3 regions of the Polaromonas sp. P3_C2 genome follow, and region 3 is predicted to be linked to each of the others. Evidence: predicted binding sites of a transcription regulator. Region 3 holds the regulator's gene; each other region holds the start of a gene.
The links. Region 3 encodes sigma-54, which starts transcription at its own class of promoters, with help from an activator protein. Its sites were predicted from a motif close to TGGCANGNAANCTGCTTT; they were not measured.
Positions count from the first base shown of each region.

Region 1: atzF (allophanate hydrolase) is a predicted target of sigma-54. The motif match lies at 1,504-1,521, and genes of this name have one in related genera.
Region 2: AC1DWI_RS00735 (ammonium transporter) is a predicted target of sigma-54. The motif match lies at 1,292-1,309, and genes of this name have one in related genera.

Region 1 covers NZ_JBFUGX010000056.1:1,327-6,010, reverse strand. Annotated here, with positions in the region: gene atzF (allophanate hydrolase) at 1-1,412, opposite strand, end outside; gene AC1DWI_RS04350 (haloacid dehalogenase type II) at 1,665-2,372, shown strand; gene AC1DWI_RS04345 (malate synthase G) at 2,449-4,683, shown strand.
Region 2 covers NZ_JBFUGX010000006.1:16,410-21,093, reverse strand. Annotated here, with positions in the region: gene AC1DWI_RS00740 (sulfite exporter TauE/SafE family protein) at 107-865, opposite strand; gene AC1DWI_RS00735 (ammonium transporter) at 1,380-2,840, shown strand; gene AC1DWI_RS00730 (hypothetical protein) at 2,880-3,341, shown strand; gene AC1DWI_RS00725 (hypothetical protein) at 3,502-3,951, opposite strand; gene AC1DWI_RS00720 (phosphate/phosphite/phosphonate ABC transporter substrate-binding protein) at 4,135-4,684, shown strand, end outside.
Region 3 covers NZ_JBFUGX010000003.1:7,297-11,980, reverse strand. Annotated here, with positions in the region: gene lptA (lipopolysaccharide transport periplasmic protein LptA) at 114-740, shown strand; gene lptB (LPS export ABC transporter ATP-binding protein) at 755-1,546, shown strand; gene AC1DWI_RS00375 (RNA polymerase factor sigma-54) at 1,691-3,226, shown strand; gene AC1DWI_RS00370 (THUMP domain-containing class I SAM-dependent RNA methyltransferase) at 3,269-4,684, shown strand, end outside.

The DNA.
Region 1 (4,684 bases), on a different contig from region 3:
GCGTAAAAGCGGTAGTCTGGCGCGGTGCGTGCCGGGCCCACCAGCGTGGCGCCGCGCGAGGTCAGCTGGCTGTTCAGCGGCATGCCCGAAAGATGAGCGCCCACCACGGCCAGCCTGACCGTGGCCGCCGGCTGGATGCCTGGCAACGCTGCGGGTGCGGGCAGCGCTTCGTTCAATGCGCCCAGCGGCAAACCAGTGGCATGGTGATAGCGCTGCCCCAACTCAGCCAGTTGCCAGTCGCTGCCCGCCAGCCCCACCAGCGTGATGCCGAAAGGCAGGCCGTCAGGACGCAGGCTGCTGGGCACGGAAAGGGCCGCGTAGTCCAGCAGGTTGACGAAGTTGGTGTAGGTGCCCAGGTGGCGGTTCAGCGTGACGGGGTCGCGCTGCATGGCCTGCAGCGTGTAGTGTGTGGGCGCGGTCGGCAGCAACAGCACATCAATGTCACGCCACATTGCGCCCGCCTGCTGGCCCAGCGCGCGTAACTTTGTTTGGGCTGCATACAGGTCGGCAGCGCTGTATTGTTTGCCCGCGCCGATGATGCTGCGCACCGGCTCGATCACCGCTTCTTCATGCGCGTCAAAAAAATCGCGCACGGCGGTGTAGCGTTCAGCCACCAGCGCGCTTTCATAGAGCAGCGCGGCCGCCTCGGCCAGCGGCGCGAAATTGATGGGCACCGGCACGCCGCCCAGGGCCTGCATGCGGGTGACAGCTTCGCCAAAAGCCTGCTCGGCCAGCGCGTCGCCGCAGAAGCCCAGTGTTGAAGGCACACCGAAACGAAAGCCTGCGGGCAAGGCGGTGTCGGCCATCGCCAGCACGCGCGAGTAGGGATCCAGCGGGTCGTAGCCCATGGCCGCTTCGAGCACGCGGRCGGCCGTGGCCACGGTGCGCGCGAAGATGGAGACGCAGTCCACGCTCTGCGCGGCCGGCACCACGCCGCGTGCGCTGACAAGGCCTTTGGAGGGTTTCAGGCCCACGATGTTGTTCAGGCCCGCCGGCACGCGCCCGGAACCCGCCGTGTCGGTGCCCAGCGCGAAATCCGCCTGCCCGGTCGCCACCACGTAGGCGGAGCCGGAACTCGACCCTCCTGATATATATGCCGGGTTGATCGCGTTGGGAACGGCGCCGTAGGGGGAGCGTGTGCCGTTGAGGCCGCAGGCGAACTGGTCCATGTTGGTCTTGCCAAGCAGTTGCGCACCCGCATCGAGCAGCTTTTGCACCACGGCGGCGTGCGCCGTCGGCGTGTAGGCGAAAGCGGGGCAGGCGGCGGTGGTCGGCAGGCCCGCTACATCAATGTTGTCTTTGGCCGCAAATGAGAGCCCGGCCAGCGCGCCGCCGCGGCCGGTCGGGAAAGACGATGTCCTGGTAATCCAGGCCTCGGGAGCCCTGCCGGCGTCCGTGCCTGCAGATGCCATCACCTGCTCAGGTGCAGCGAGCGATTGAGGAGAGTTCGGCGATGAAGAGATGTGCACCAATTGAAAGCATCCATACTTGTGTACAAGATGAGATGCAAGAGCTGTGCCAATCCGTAGAGCCGTCCCGAGCACTGCCGATGACGAAAAGTACTTTGATGTCTGCTTGTCATCCAATTAGGCGCATGAATGTCATGGATAAAGCGATTCTTGGGTAATTAATCGCGCTCGATGTATCAAATACAGTAGAGGCTTATGGAAAAGTCTCGCTCCAACCCACAGCCCAAGCTTCGTGCCGTGTTGTTTGATGCCTACGGCACGCTGTTTGACGTGTACAGCGTGGGCTTGCTGGCGGAGCAATTGTTTCCGGGCAAAGGCGAAGCGCTGGGCGTGCTGTGGCGCGACAAGCAGATTGAGTACACGCGCCTGGTGACCATCAGCAATAGCGGCTCGCATTACCGGCCCTTCTGGGACCTCACGCGCGCAGGCCTGCGTTATGCGTGCAAACRCCTGGGGCTGGATTTGAATGCCGCCCGTGAGGAGCAGCTCATGAACCAGTACCGCCACCTGTCGGCGTTTCCGGAAAACCGCGAGGTGCTGCAGGCGCTGAAGGCGCGTGGCATCACCACCGGCATCCTGTCCAACGGCGATCCCTCCATGCTGGATGTGGCCGTCAAGTCGGCAGGGCTTGAAGGCCTGCTGGACCACATCATCAGCGTGGACAGCATTCGCAAATACAAGACCGCTCCCGAAGCCTATGCGCTCGGGCTGAAAGCCACCGGGCTGGAGGCGAAACAGATCGCCTTCGTGAGCTGCAACAGCTGGGACGCGCTGGCGGCTACCTGGTATGGCTACCAGACGCTGTGGGTCAACCGTTACCAGTTGCCGTTTGAAGAGCTGGGCACGCAGCCCCTGTACACCGGCAGCAGCCTGCGCGAAGTGCTCTCGCTGCCGCTGCACTGATTTCGCAGGCTCGTTCTATTTTTTGTCTTTTAGTTTTTTTGATTCTTCTGATGCTTTTGAGAAAAGGGACCGCACCATGAACACTACAACCAACACACGCACCTCCAGCCACCGCCTGCAGGTCGCCACCGGGCTTTACCGTTTCATCGAAGACGAGGTGTTGCCCGGCACCGGTGTGGCCAGCGGCGCTTTCTGGAAGGGCTTTGATGCCATCGTGGCCGATCTGGCGCCCAAGAACCTCTCCTTGCTGGCAGAGCGCGACCGCCTGCAGTGCGAGATGGACGCCTGGCACAAGGCCAACCCCGGCCCCATCGCAGACATGAAGGCTTACCGCGCCTTCCTCGAAAAAACCGGCTACCTCGTGCCTTCGCCGAAGAAGGTCACCATCACCACCGCCAACGTGGACGCTGAACTCGCCAAACAGGCCGGCCCGCAACTTGTGGTGCCCATCCTGAACGCGCGCTATGCGCTTAATGCCGCCAACGCGCGCTGGGGCAGCCTTTATGACGCGCTCTATGGCACCGACGCCCTTTCCGAGGAAGACGGCGCCACCAAAGGCAAAGGCTACAACCCCGTGCGCGGCGCCAGGGTGATCGAATACGCGCGTTATGTGCTGGACCGCACCGCGCCGCTGAAAAAGGGCTCGCACATCGATTCGACCACCTATGCGGTCAAGGGCGGCAAGCTCGTCGTCACGCTAAAAGGCGGCAAGACAACGGCGCTGGAAGATGCGAGCCAGTTCATCGGCTACCAGGGCAAGGCCTCCGCGCCGTCGTCGGTGCTGCTGCAGCACAACGGCCTGCACATCGACGTCCGCATTGACCGCGGCACGCCCATCGGCAAGACGGATCCGGCCGGCGTGAGCGACCTGGTGATAGAGGCTGCGCTGTCGACCATCATGGACCTGGAAGACTCGGTGGCCGTGGTGGACGCCGACGACAAGGTGCTGGCCTATCGCAACTGGCTGGGCATCTTGCAGGGTACGCTGACTGAAAGCGTGACCAAGGACGGCAAGACCTTCACCCGCGGCCTGAACCCGGACCGTGAATACACCTCACCGAAAGGACCCAGGGGTAAAGCAGTGGTACTGCATGGCCGTTCGCTGATGTTCGTGCGCAATGTGGGCCACCTGATGACCAACCCGGCCGTGCTGTACACCGCCGCGGATGGCAGCACGAAGGAAATTCCGGAAGGCATCCTGGACGCCATGGTCACGACCACGATCGCCATCCACGACCTCAAGCGCAAGGGCAAGGCCGGCATCAGGAACTCGCGCAAGGGCTCGGTCTACATCGTCAAGCCCAAGATGCACGGCCCCGCTGAAGTGGCATTCGCCGCCGAACTCTTCAGCCGCGTCGAAAAGATGCTCGGCCTGCCGGGCAGCACGGTCAAGCTCGGCATCATGGACGAAGAGCGCCGCACCAGCGTCAACCTCAAGGCCTGCATCGCCGCCGCTTCCAGCCGCGTGGCCTTCATCAACACCGGCTTCCTGGACCGCACCGGCGACGAAATGCACACGGCCATGCAGGCCGGCCCGATGATCCGCAAGGGCAACATGAAAATCAGCCCGTGGCTCAGCGCCTACGAACGCAGCAACGTGCTGGTCGGCCTGGCCTGCGGCCTGCGCGGCCGCGCCCAGATCGGCAAGGGCATGTGGGCCATGCCCGACTTGATGGCCGACATGCTCAAGGCCAAAATCTCGCACCCGCAGGCCGGCGCCAACACGGCCTGGGTCCCGTCGCCCACGGCCGCCACGCTGCACGCGCTGCACTACCACCAGGTCAATGTGGCGGCGGTGCAAAAAGACATCGAGAAGACGGTCGACCTGAAGTCCGAAATCGCCCGCCTGCTGCCCGAGCTGCTGCTGGTGCCGGTCTCGCCCGACGCCCAATGGACGCCTGCCGAGAAGCAGCAGGAGCTGGACAACAACGCCCAGGGCATCCTCGGCTATGTGGTCCGCTGGATCGACCAGGGTGTGGGTTGCTCCAAGGTGCCCGACATCCACAACGTTGGCCTGATGGAAGACCGCGCCACGCTGCGCATTTCCAGTCAGCACATCGCCAACTGGCTGCTGCACGGCGTGGTCACGAAAGCGCAGGTCAAGGAAACCTTTGAACGGATGGCCGCCGTGGTCGACGGCCAGAACGCCGGCGACCCCCTCTACAAAAAAATGGCGGGCAACTTCGAGACGTCGGCGGCCTACAAGGCGGCGTGCGACCTGGTCTTCAAGGGCCTGGAGCAACCCAGTGGCTACACCGAGCCGCTGCTGCACGCCTGGCGGCTGAAGGTAAAAGCCGGCTTGTGCCGTTAAG
Region 2 (4,684 bases), on a different contig from region 3:
TTGGTCATTAAACAGTGATGGCCGGATTTCAAGCAAAATCCGCCGAAAACCCATACAGGACGTGCGCAAGAAGCTACTAAATCAATAGCAAACTGGCAGCACGCCGTCAGCGCGCAAATGCGTCAAAAGCGGTTTTCAGGATCAGCGCGCTGACCACGGCGATAAACACCCCGCGCACAAAACCAGCCCCATGTTTCAAGGCCAGGCGGGTGCCCAGCAGGCTGCCTGCTACGTTGGCCACGGCCATCGTGAGGGCGAAATGCCACCAGACATGGCCTTTATAGGCAAAGAGCGCCAGCGCCGCCAGGTTGGTGGCGGTGTTGAGCAGCTTGGCCGAAGCCGACGCGTTCAAAAAGTCATAACCCAGCCAGCGCACAAATAAAAATACAAAAAAGCTGCCGGTGCCCGGGCCGAAGAAGCCGTCGTAAAACCCCAAAACCAGCCCGATGCAGCAGGCCGCCGCGGTCTCGGCACGGCCGGTAAAGCGGGGCGTGTGGTGGCGGCCCAGCTCCTTCCTGGCCAGGGTGTAAAGCAGTACCGCCAGCAGCACAAAGGGCAGGGCCTTGCGCAAAAATCCCGGCGAGATGACGGTAACCAGCCAGGCGCCCGCCAGCGAGCCGGTAAACCCGGCGGTGGCCGCCGGCAGCAGTGCCGTCCAGCGAAGCTCCACGCGGCGGGCATATTGGGCCGTGGCAACCGCGGTGCCCCAGACCGAGGCCCCCTTGTTCACCCCAAACAGGGTGGCAGGATGCGTGGTGGGGAAAACCGCAAAAAGGGCCGGCACCAGGATCAGCCCGCCGCCCCCGACGATAGAGTCCACAAAACCGGCGAGCAGGGAGGCCAACGAGACGATGAATAATTCCATGGCCCGGATTGTCCCATCGCATTGAACAGACTCATTGCTATCAAATAGATAGCTGTTGGCGCAAGACAGTCAATGGTTGCAAAGGTTTTTGAGGGTTTTACCCATCACGGCGGAGGCATAAAAAAAGCGCTGGGGTTGCCAGCGCTTTTTGCAAATCTGCATCTCTTGTGGAATGCCGCTTTGCTTGTGTACTTCTTAATGACTCTCTCGTGTCTCCTCGGCTCCTCGCGTTGCGAGCAGCAAGGCTCGTCAGCAAGTCATCCAATATAGCGGGCGCACTGTCCCAGTGCATTGGGGGTTTCCCGGCCCCGGGCTTTGGGCGGCCGCTGGTTCTGTGGATGTTTTTGGGGCACCACGCCAATCGTTTGCGCACTTTTGCAGTACATATTTTCCGTCGCAGTCCCATCACACGAGCTACTGCGGTATTGGCACGACTTATGCCTGTTGTTACCAATTGTTGGTTGATTGAACAGGCGGGCACCGTATGCATATGAACAGATTTCTGGCCTTGAGTATGTCTTTATGCTTGGGCCTGGCATGCCAGCAAGCCCTGGCACAGACCACGGCTCCCCCGGCAGTGGCGCCGCCAGCAGCCACTGCCAGTGCTCCGGAAGTCGCACCGTCCCCCGCACCGGCCACGGTTCCTGCGCCTCCTGTCGCCCCGGTGGCTGCCGCCTCAGCGCCCCTTCCTGTGCCTCCTGCGGCTGCCCCGGCACCGCTGACGCAGCCAGGACTGGTCGGTGTGGAGACCCTCAATGGTGCCGACACCGCATGGATGATGACCTCCACCGCACTGGTATTGCTCATGACCCTGCCCGGCATCGCCCTTTTCTACGGCGGCATGGTGCGCAGGAAAAGCGTGCTCAATGTCATGGCCTGCGTCGTCGCTATCTGTGCCGTTGTCAGCCTGCTCTGGTTTGCGGTGGGGTACTCCATCGCCTTCACGCCCGGCAAAGGTGCGCTTGGGCACTATCTGGGTGGTCCCGAGCGGCTCTGGTTCACCGGGCTGGACTACGTGAAGGATGCGCAGAAGGTGGCCGTGAGCCATATCGCGCCCAACATTCCCGAGTCGGTCTACGCCATGTTCCAGCTGACCTTCGCCATCATCACGGCCGCGCTGGTGGTCGGATCGTTTGTGGAACGCATGCGGTTTTCCGCGATGCTGGTGTTCATGTCGCTGTGGACCGTCGTCGTTTACGCACCCATTGCCCACTGGGTCTGGGAGCCCAATGGCTGGCTGGCGCGCATGGGCGCGCTGGACTTTGCCGGCGGCTCGGTCGTGCACATCAATGCCGGCATTGCCGGGCTGGTCTGTGCCTACGCGCTCGGGCCACGCCACGGCTACGGCCGTGAACCGTTTACGCCTTTCAACCTGGGCCTGACCATGGCCGGTGCCGGCATGCTGTGGGTCGGCTGGTTTGGCTTTAACGCCGGCTCCGCCGTGGCCTCCGACGGCCGGGCCGGCCTGGCGATGGCCGTCACGCACATCGCGGCGGCCGCGGGCGCTCTCTCGTGGATGGCGGCCGAATGGATTGTTCGCGGGCGTCCTTCCCTGCTGGGACTGTGCTCGGGCCTGGTCGCCGGGCTGGTCGCCATCACGCCGGCGGCGGGCTTTGTCTCGCCGCGCGCGGCCCTGGTGTTTGGCCTGGTGGCCGGCGTGGCCTGCTACTGGGGCGCTACGGGCCTCAAGCGCCTGCTCAACGCCGACGATTCACTGGACGTGTTCGGCGTGCACGGCGTGGGCGGCATTGTGGGTTCGCTGCTGACCGGCATTTTTGCCAGCAAGGCCATCTCCGGTGTCGAGGGCAGTCTGATGACCCAGGCGATCGGCGCAGGCGCCGTCATGCTCTACAGCCTGTTCATGACGGCGCTGGCCTTGTGGGTCACCTCGCTGATCGTCAGCCTGCGCGTCAGCGAAGCCGCCGAGAGCGACGGCCTGGACATCACCCAGCACGCCGAGCGGTTGGGCACGTAACTGACAAACAACGGACTCCACTTTCAAGGATTGCGCACCATGCCCTCCAGTGAAAAAATTGCCGTTGCGGCCCACCTGCATGTGCTGTTGCGCCGCAAAACCGGCCGCGTGACCGACACCGAGTGGATGGCCGGTAACCAGGAATACGCCGCCGAAATAGCGCGTTTTGCGCGGGAAAAAGCCGCCGAGGATGGCCACGTGGACCTGGCGGTGTGGGCCGACCGGCTTGAAGAAATCATGGCCACCCCCGAGCCCAAGGCACGCGTGCCGCTGGTGCAGTTGGTGTCCGAGGTGGTGAAGGAGCGCAGCCAGCCGGTGCTTGCCCCGGCGCCTGTGCCCGACCGCCAGAGCGCCCGGTCTATCGATACCGAGGAAGAGGTCTATCCTGAATCAGGTTTTATCGAGTCGACATTCGGTGCCATTTTCGGCGAGGGCGAGTCGCCGCGAGAGCGCCGCCAGCGCGACCCGAACGCGCCGCGCTATGTGAAGGGCCTGCGATAACTTGTAGCCCCCTGTCTCGGCTCACTGCGTGTAGCCGGAACCCCCCTCAGGGTGGCAACACCTGCAGCCCGGCAAAGCCGGTTCTGCGGTGTTATTGCCCCGAACGCGCCGCGCTTCGTGAAGAGCTTGCGCTGAACGCTGCGGGGGTTTTCCCGCTTAATTACTTTGCCGGCGCGGCATGCGGCGCTGCGGCTTCCCGAACGCGGTTCAGGCTGTGCGCCAGCATGTTGCGGGTGCGAATGCGGATGTTGGCGCTGGCATCTTCAGCAAACGCGGCCACATAAGGGTGGCCTGCGTTGTCCGCCAGGATGCTGCGCCGCACCTGATCCAGGCCGGCATCGCAGGCCGCCAGTGCGGCATCGGCGAGCACAAACACGGACTGCTCCGGGTTGTCTTTCAGCGACTGCAAGGCGCTCTGGGCACAGCGCTGGTAGTCGTTGATGGCCGTGGCCACCGGGGCGCGGGCAATCGACAGCGGGTCCTGGCTGGCGCGCGGCGCCGGGCTACAGGCAGACAGGGCAGTCAGCAGCATGGCGATCAGGAAGGTGGGCAGACTCTTCATGATTTCGGTCGGGCGGCGGTGGTCTGCGGCATCTTCCGATTGTGTCATCGGGGTGCAAATGCAAGCGGGCGCCCACCATGTCATGAGGGTGGTGGAAAAAGTTGACAGGGGTAAATTGCGCTAGCCAGCGCCGGACACACGCAGTAGCATGCGTGAGCTTTATATAAGGAGAGGCTTATGCTGAGGAGATGGATGTTAGGGACCCTGGTGTTGGGGTTCAGCCAGTTTTGTATGGGCACTGCCAATGCCCAGGCGCAGGCCCAGCAACTGATACTGGGCATCAGCGAAGGCACTTCGGGTGGCCTCGACCACGCCCAGGTGATTGCCAAATACCAGGGGCTGGCCGAGGTGATCGGCAAAGCCATGAAGGCCAAGGTCAGCGTGGTGTTTGCGCGCGAATTCAAGCAGCTGGAAGAAGGCATGCAGACCGGCCGCTTCGACCTGGTGATGGCACGCCCGAGCGACTACCCGGCGCGCGGCATGCGCGACTACGGCTACAGCTATATCGCCAGCACCAAGCCCGACGGGCAGTGCTTCATCATTGCGCCCAAGGGTTCGGCCCTCAAGACCATCGACGACGTCAAGGGCAAGCGGATTGCCTTGCCCGAGCAGATTGCCTATATGTCCCGCTTCTGTGCCGCAGAGCTCAGGGACAAAGGCATCCTGGTCGACAAGGAAAACGTGCAGTTCGTGCGCGAACAAGCTGCCGTCGGGTTCTACCTGGACAACAAGTTTGCCGATGTGGGCGGTGTCGCTTCCTACTCGGGCATCGGCAAAAAAT
Region 3 (4,684 bases):
ACCCGCCCGATTTCCGGCGGGTTTTTTTATGCCCCTAATATTCCCCGTGCAAGCCATTCCCGGAGCTGGCATGGCTACAATGGCCCAACACCAAGCAGCAAGATTCGTGCCTTATGAAACACCCCATTTTTTCGTTCATCCTGCCGGTCATCCTGGTGCTGGGGGTGGCTTTCCCGGCCAGCGCCGAAAAAGCCGACCGGGACAAGCCCATGAATGCGGAGGCAGATGCCCTGCGTTATGACGACCTGAAGCAAACCAGTGTTTTTACCGGCAATGTGGTGATCACCAAGGGCACGACCATCGTGCGCGGCGAGCGCGTTGACGTCATGCAGGATCCCGAAGGCTACCAGCAGGCGGTGTCCATCGCGGCGCCCGGCAAGCTGGCGTTTTACCGGAAAAAGCGTGACGGCGTAGACGAATACATCGAAGGCGAAGGCGAACGCATTGAATATGACAGCCGTGCAGACCTGGTGAAGTTCATCAAGCGGGCGGTGGTGCGCCGCTACAACGGCGCCACCCTGGTGGACGAAACCACCGGCAGCCTGATTGTTTACGACAACAACACCGACGTCTTCACCGTGGATGGGGGCGCGCAAAATCGTACGGCCAGCAACCCCACAGGACGGGTTCGCGCCATGCTGTCACCCCGCGCGACAGCCTCGGCCCCCGTCGCGGCGCCGCCCGCAGGCCCAGCCCCGGTTCTGCGCCCCAGCACGACGCTGGGCAATGAAAAGAACTAGAAAGACCTGCACAGATGGATGTGGTGACTGACACTTCAGCGGCCCCGGCCGCTCCTGCCCTGACCCCCAGCCGCCTTGTTGCGCAAGGTCTGCAAAAATCGTACGGCAGCCGCAAGGTGGTGCAGGACGTTTCGCTGTCCGTGCAAAAAGGCGAAGTCGTGGGCCTGCTGGGCCCCAACGGCGCGGGCAAAACGACCTCGTTCTACATGATCGTGGGCCTGGTGCGCGCCGATGCAGGCGAAATTTCCATCGACGGCGAGTCGGTCGAGCACATGCCGATTCACCTGCGTGCCCGCCTGGGCCTGAGCTACCTGCCGCAGGAAGCGTCGATTTTCCGCAAGCTCACGGTCGAAGAAAACGTGCGTGCCGTGCTGGAGCTGCAGCTCGACAAAACCGGAAAGCCGCTGGGGCGCGCAGACATCGAGTCGCGGCTCGACGCGCTGCTGCAGGATTTGCGGGTAGATCATTTGCGCAACTCACCGGCACCGGCGCTCTCGGGCGGCGAGCGCCGCCGGGTCGAAATCGCGCGGGCGCTGGCAACCCAGCCGCGCTTCATCCTGCTGGATGAGCCCTTTGCCGGTATCGACCCCATTGCCGTGATCGAAATCCAGCGCATCATCGGTTTCCTCAAATCGCGCGGCATCGGCGTGCTGATCACCGACCACAACGTGCGTGAAACACTGGGCATTTGCGACCACGCCTACATCATCAGCGACGGCCATGTGCTGGCGCAAGGCACACCGTCCGAGATCGTGAACAACGCCGATGTACGAAGAGTCTATCTCGGCGAACACTTCAAGATGTGAAGATGGTTCCCCCCTGTTGTCGCTCACTTCGTGTAGCTCCCTCTCCCCCTCTGGGGACGGCGCCTGCGGCCTGGCGAAGCCAGTTCCGCGGCCCCTGCTGGCCGAAGACATGTCGTTTTATCTTTCCGCACATTTGAAAATCCAGTGAAACAAGGCCTGTCACTCCGCGTCTCGCAGCATCTTGCGCTGACGCCCCAGCTGCAGCAGTCGATCCGGCTGTTGCAGCTGTCGACGCTTGAGTTGAGCCAGGAGGTCGAGCAGATGCTCGACGAAAACCCGTTTCTGGAAGTGTCGGAAGAGACGGCGGTGCGCGAAGAGTTTGGGCTGGAGCACATCAACACGCCGGTAAGCCAGGACAGCCGCGAGTTTGAATCTGCTACGGATTCGATAGCTGGCGGCGCAGACGAGACTGGCGCTACAGCCCCGAATGACGCAGAAGTCAGTGCGGAGCCCAAGCTCGAGGAAAGCTGGGAAGGCGATGGCACGGTAGAAACCACGCCCGACGACAGCGAGTGGGGAAGCGACGCACCGGCGCGCAAGAACAACAATGAAGAGAGCGAAGCCGAGGCCTCCGACCTCACGGGCAGCCATGAGTCGCTGCAGGACCACCTGCACCGGCAATCGCTGAGCTTGCGCCTGTCGGAGGAAGATCGCGCCGCGCTGCACTTCCTCATTGAATCGCTCAACGACGACGGCTACCTTGAAGACAGCCTGGCGTCGCTCGCGGCCGGTCTTGCAAGAGATGACATGGCGCAGGCGGAAGAGCTGGAGCAGCGTTTTGCGATGGCGCTCAAGCTGCTGCACCACATGGAGCCTGCCGGTGTCGGTGCGCGCAACCTGGCGGAATGCCTGAGCCTGCAACTGCTGGACTGCAAGGACTGCGAAGAAACCCGCGCAGCCATTGCCATGTGCAAGCAACCCATGGAGCTGCTGGCCAAGCGCGATGTCAAGCGCCTGTCGCACCTGTGTGGGTTCACCGAAGCCGCCATCAAGGGCGCCATCACGGTGATTGGCCGGCTCGACCCCAAGCCCGGGCGCCGCTTTGTGAACGTGGAGCGCAACCTGATCGTGCCCGACGTCATCGTCATCAAATCGGGCCGGGGCTTCAAGGTTTCGCTCAATGGCGACGTCATGCCGCGCCTTCGCGTGCACGACATTTATGCCAATGCCCTCAAGCAGCACAAAGGCCAGGGCGGCCAGGCGCTGCAGCAGCGCCTGCAGGAGGCCCGCTGGTTCATCAAGAACATCCAGCAGCGCTTTGACACCATCCTGCGCGTAAGCAGCGCGATTGTGGAACGGCAGAAAAACTTCTTCACGCACGGCGAACTCGCCATGCGGCCGCTGGTGCTGCGCGAAATCGCCGATGAACTGGGCCTGCATGAGTCCACCATCTCCCGCGTGACCACGGCCAAGTACATGGGCACCCCTTTCGGTACTTTCGAGCTCAAGTATTTCTTCGGTTCCGCACTCGGCACCGAAACCGGCGGCAATGCTTCCAGCACAGCGGTGCGCGCGCTCATCAAACAATTTGTCTCGTCAGAAAGCCTCAAGAAGCCGCTCAGCGACAACCAGATTTCCGAAATGCTCAAGGAGCAGGGCATTGAATGCGCCCGCCGCACCGTGGCCAAGTACCGCGAGGCGCTCCGCATCGCGCCCGCCAACCTGCGCAAATCACTCTAGCCGCCCAATCAGGCCGCGCTGCCCCGCCCCTCAAAGTCAGTCATGAATCAACTCCAACTCTTTTTACCGTGCGCCGCAGGCGTCGAAACCCTGCTGGCCACCGAGGTCAAGCGTGTCACCGGGATCGACGGCAAAGCCTGGCGCGCCGGCGTGCAGCTGCAGGCTTCGTGGCGCGACGCGTTGCAGCTCAACCTGCACAGCCGGCTGGCGCAGCGCGTGCTGATCGAGCTGCAGCACAACCAGTACCGCAGCGAACAAGACCTCTACAACGCAGCTGCCAACGTGGCCTGGGAAATCTGGTTCACGCCCAAGCAGACCTTCAAGGTCGAGATCACGGCCCAGCACAGCCCGCTGCAAAGCCTGAACTTCGCGGCGCTGAAGATCAAGGACGCGATCGCCGACCGCTTTCGCGCCAAGTTCGACGACGTGCGGCCCAGCGTCGACACGCGCTGGCCCGACGTGCGCGTCTACGTGCACCTGACGACGGACACCGTCACGGTCTACATCGACACCTCGGGCGAGCCGCTCTTCAAGCGCGGCTGGCGCGAAGACAAGGGTGATGCCCCGCTGAAGGAAACCCTGGCCGCCGCCATGATTGCCGCCAGCGGATGGGATCAGCTCTGTAAAGAAGGCGTGCCGCTCTATGACCCCTGCTGCGGCTCGGGCACCATCGCGATTGAAGCCGCGCAAATCGCCTGCAACATTGCGCCCGGCATCAACCGCCGTTTTGCCTTTCAGAAATACCTGCCCTTCCAGGGCCATGTCTGGGACGGCCTGCTCGACCAGGCCGAAGCCGCCATCACCGAACCTACAGCGCCGGTGTTCGGCAGCGACGTGTCTTTCCGCATGGTCGACTTTGCCGAACGCAATGCCGAGCGTGCCGGTGTGGCCAATGCGGTGGAATTCCGCGGCGGYGACGCCCTGCAGCGCATGCCGCCCGCGCCTTCGGGCGTGATGCTGGTGAATCCGCCTTACGGCGAGCGTATTGATGTGGCAGGTGTGGCCGGCATCACCGGCGTGCAGGGGCGCGACCAGCGCCGCCAGCAAGGACAGGCCGAAGGACGCGTGCAGCAGGACCACCGCAACCAGCCCATCGACGAATTTGGCCAGCCGCTGAACCGGGACAGCGGTGATCGGGGTGACACACGTGAAGAACCCGCCTTCGAGACATCGCGCGACCGCTCGGCGAACCCCGGCCGCGAGCAGGCACAAAACGCCTGGGGCGAAGAAGCGACGGAGTTTTTTCCACAACTGGCCGCGCACTGGAAGAAAAATTACGCCGGCTGGACCGCTCACGTGCTCACACCCGACCTCAAACTGCCCGGCAAGATGCGCCTGAAAGAATCGCGGCGCGTGCCGATGTGGAACGGTCCCATCGAATGCCGCCTGTTCCGCTTTGACATGGTGGCGGGCTCCGCACGCGGCAAGCCCGGCGCAGCCGCCCCCACCCCACCGAAC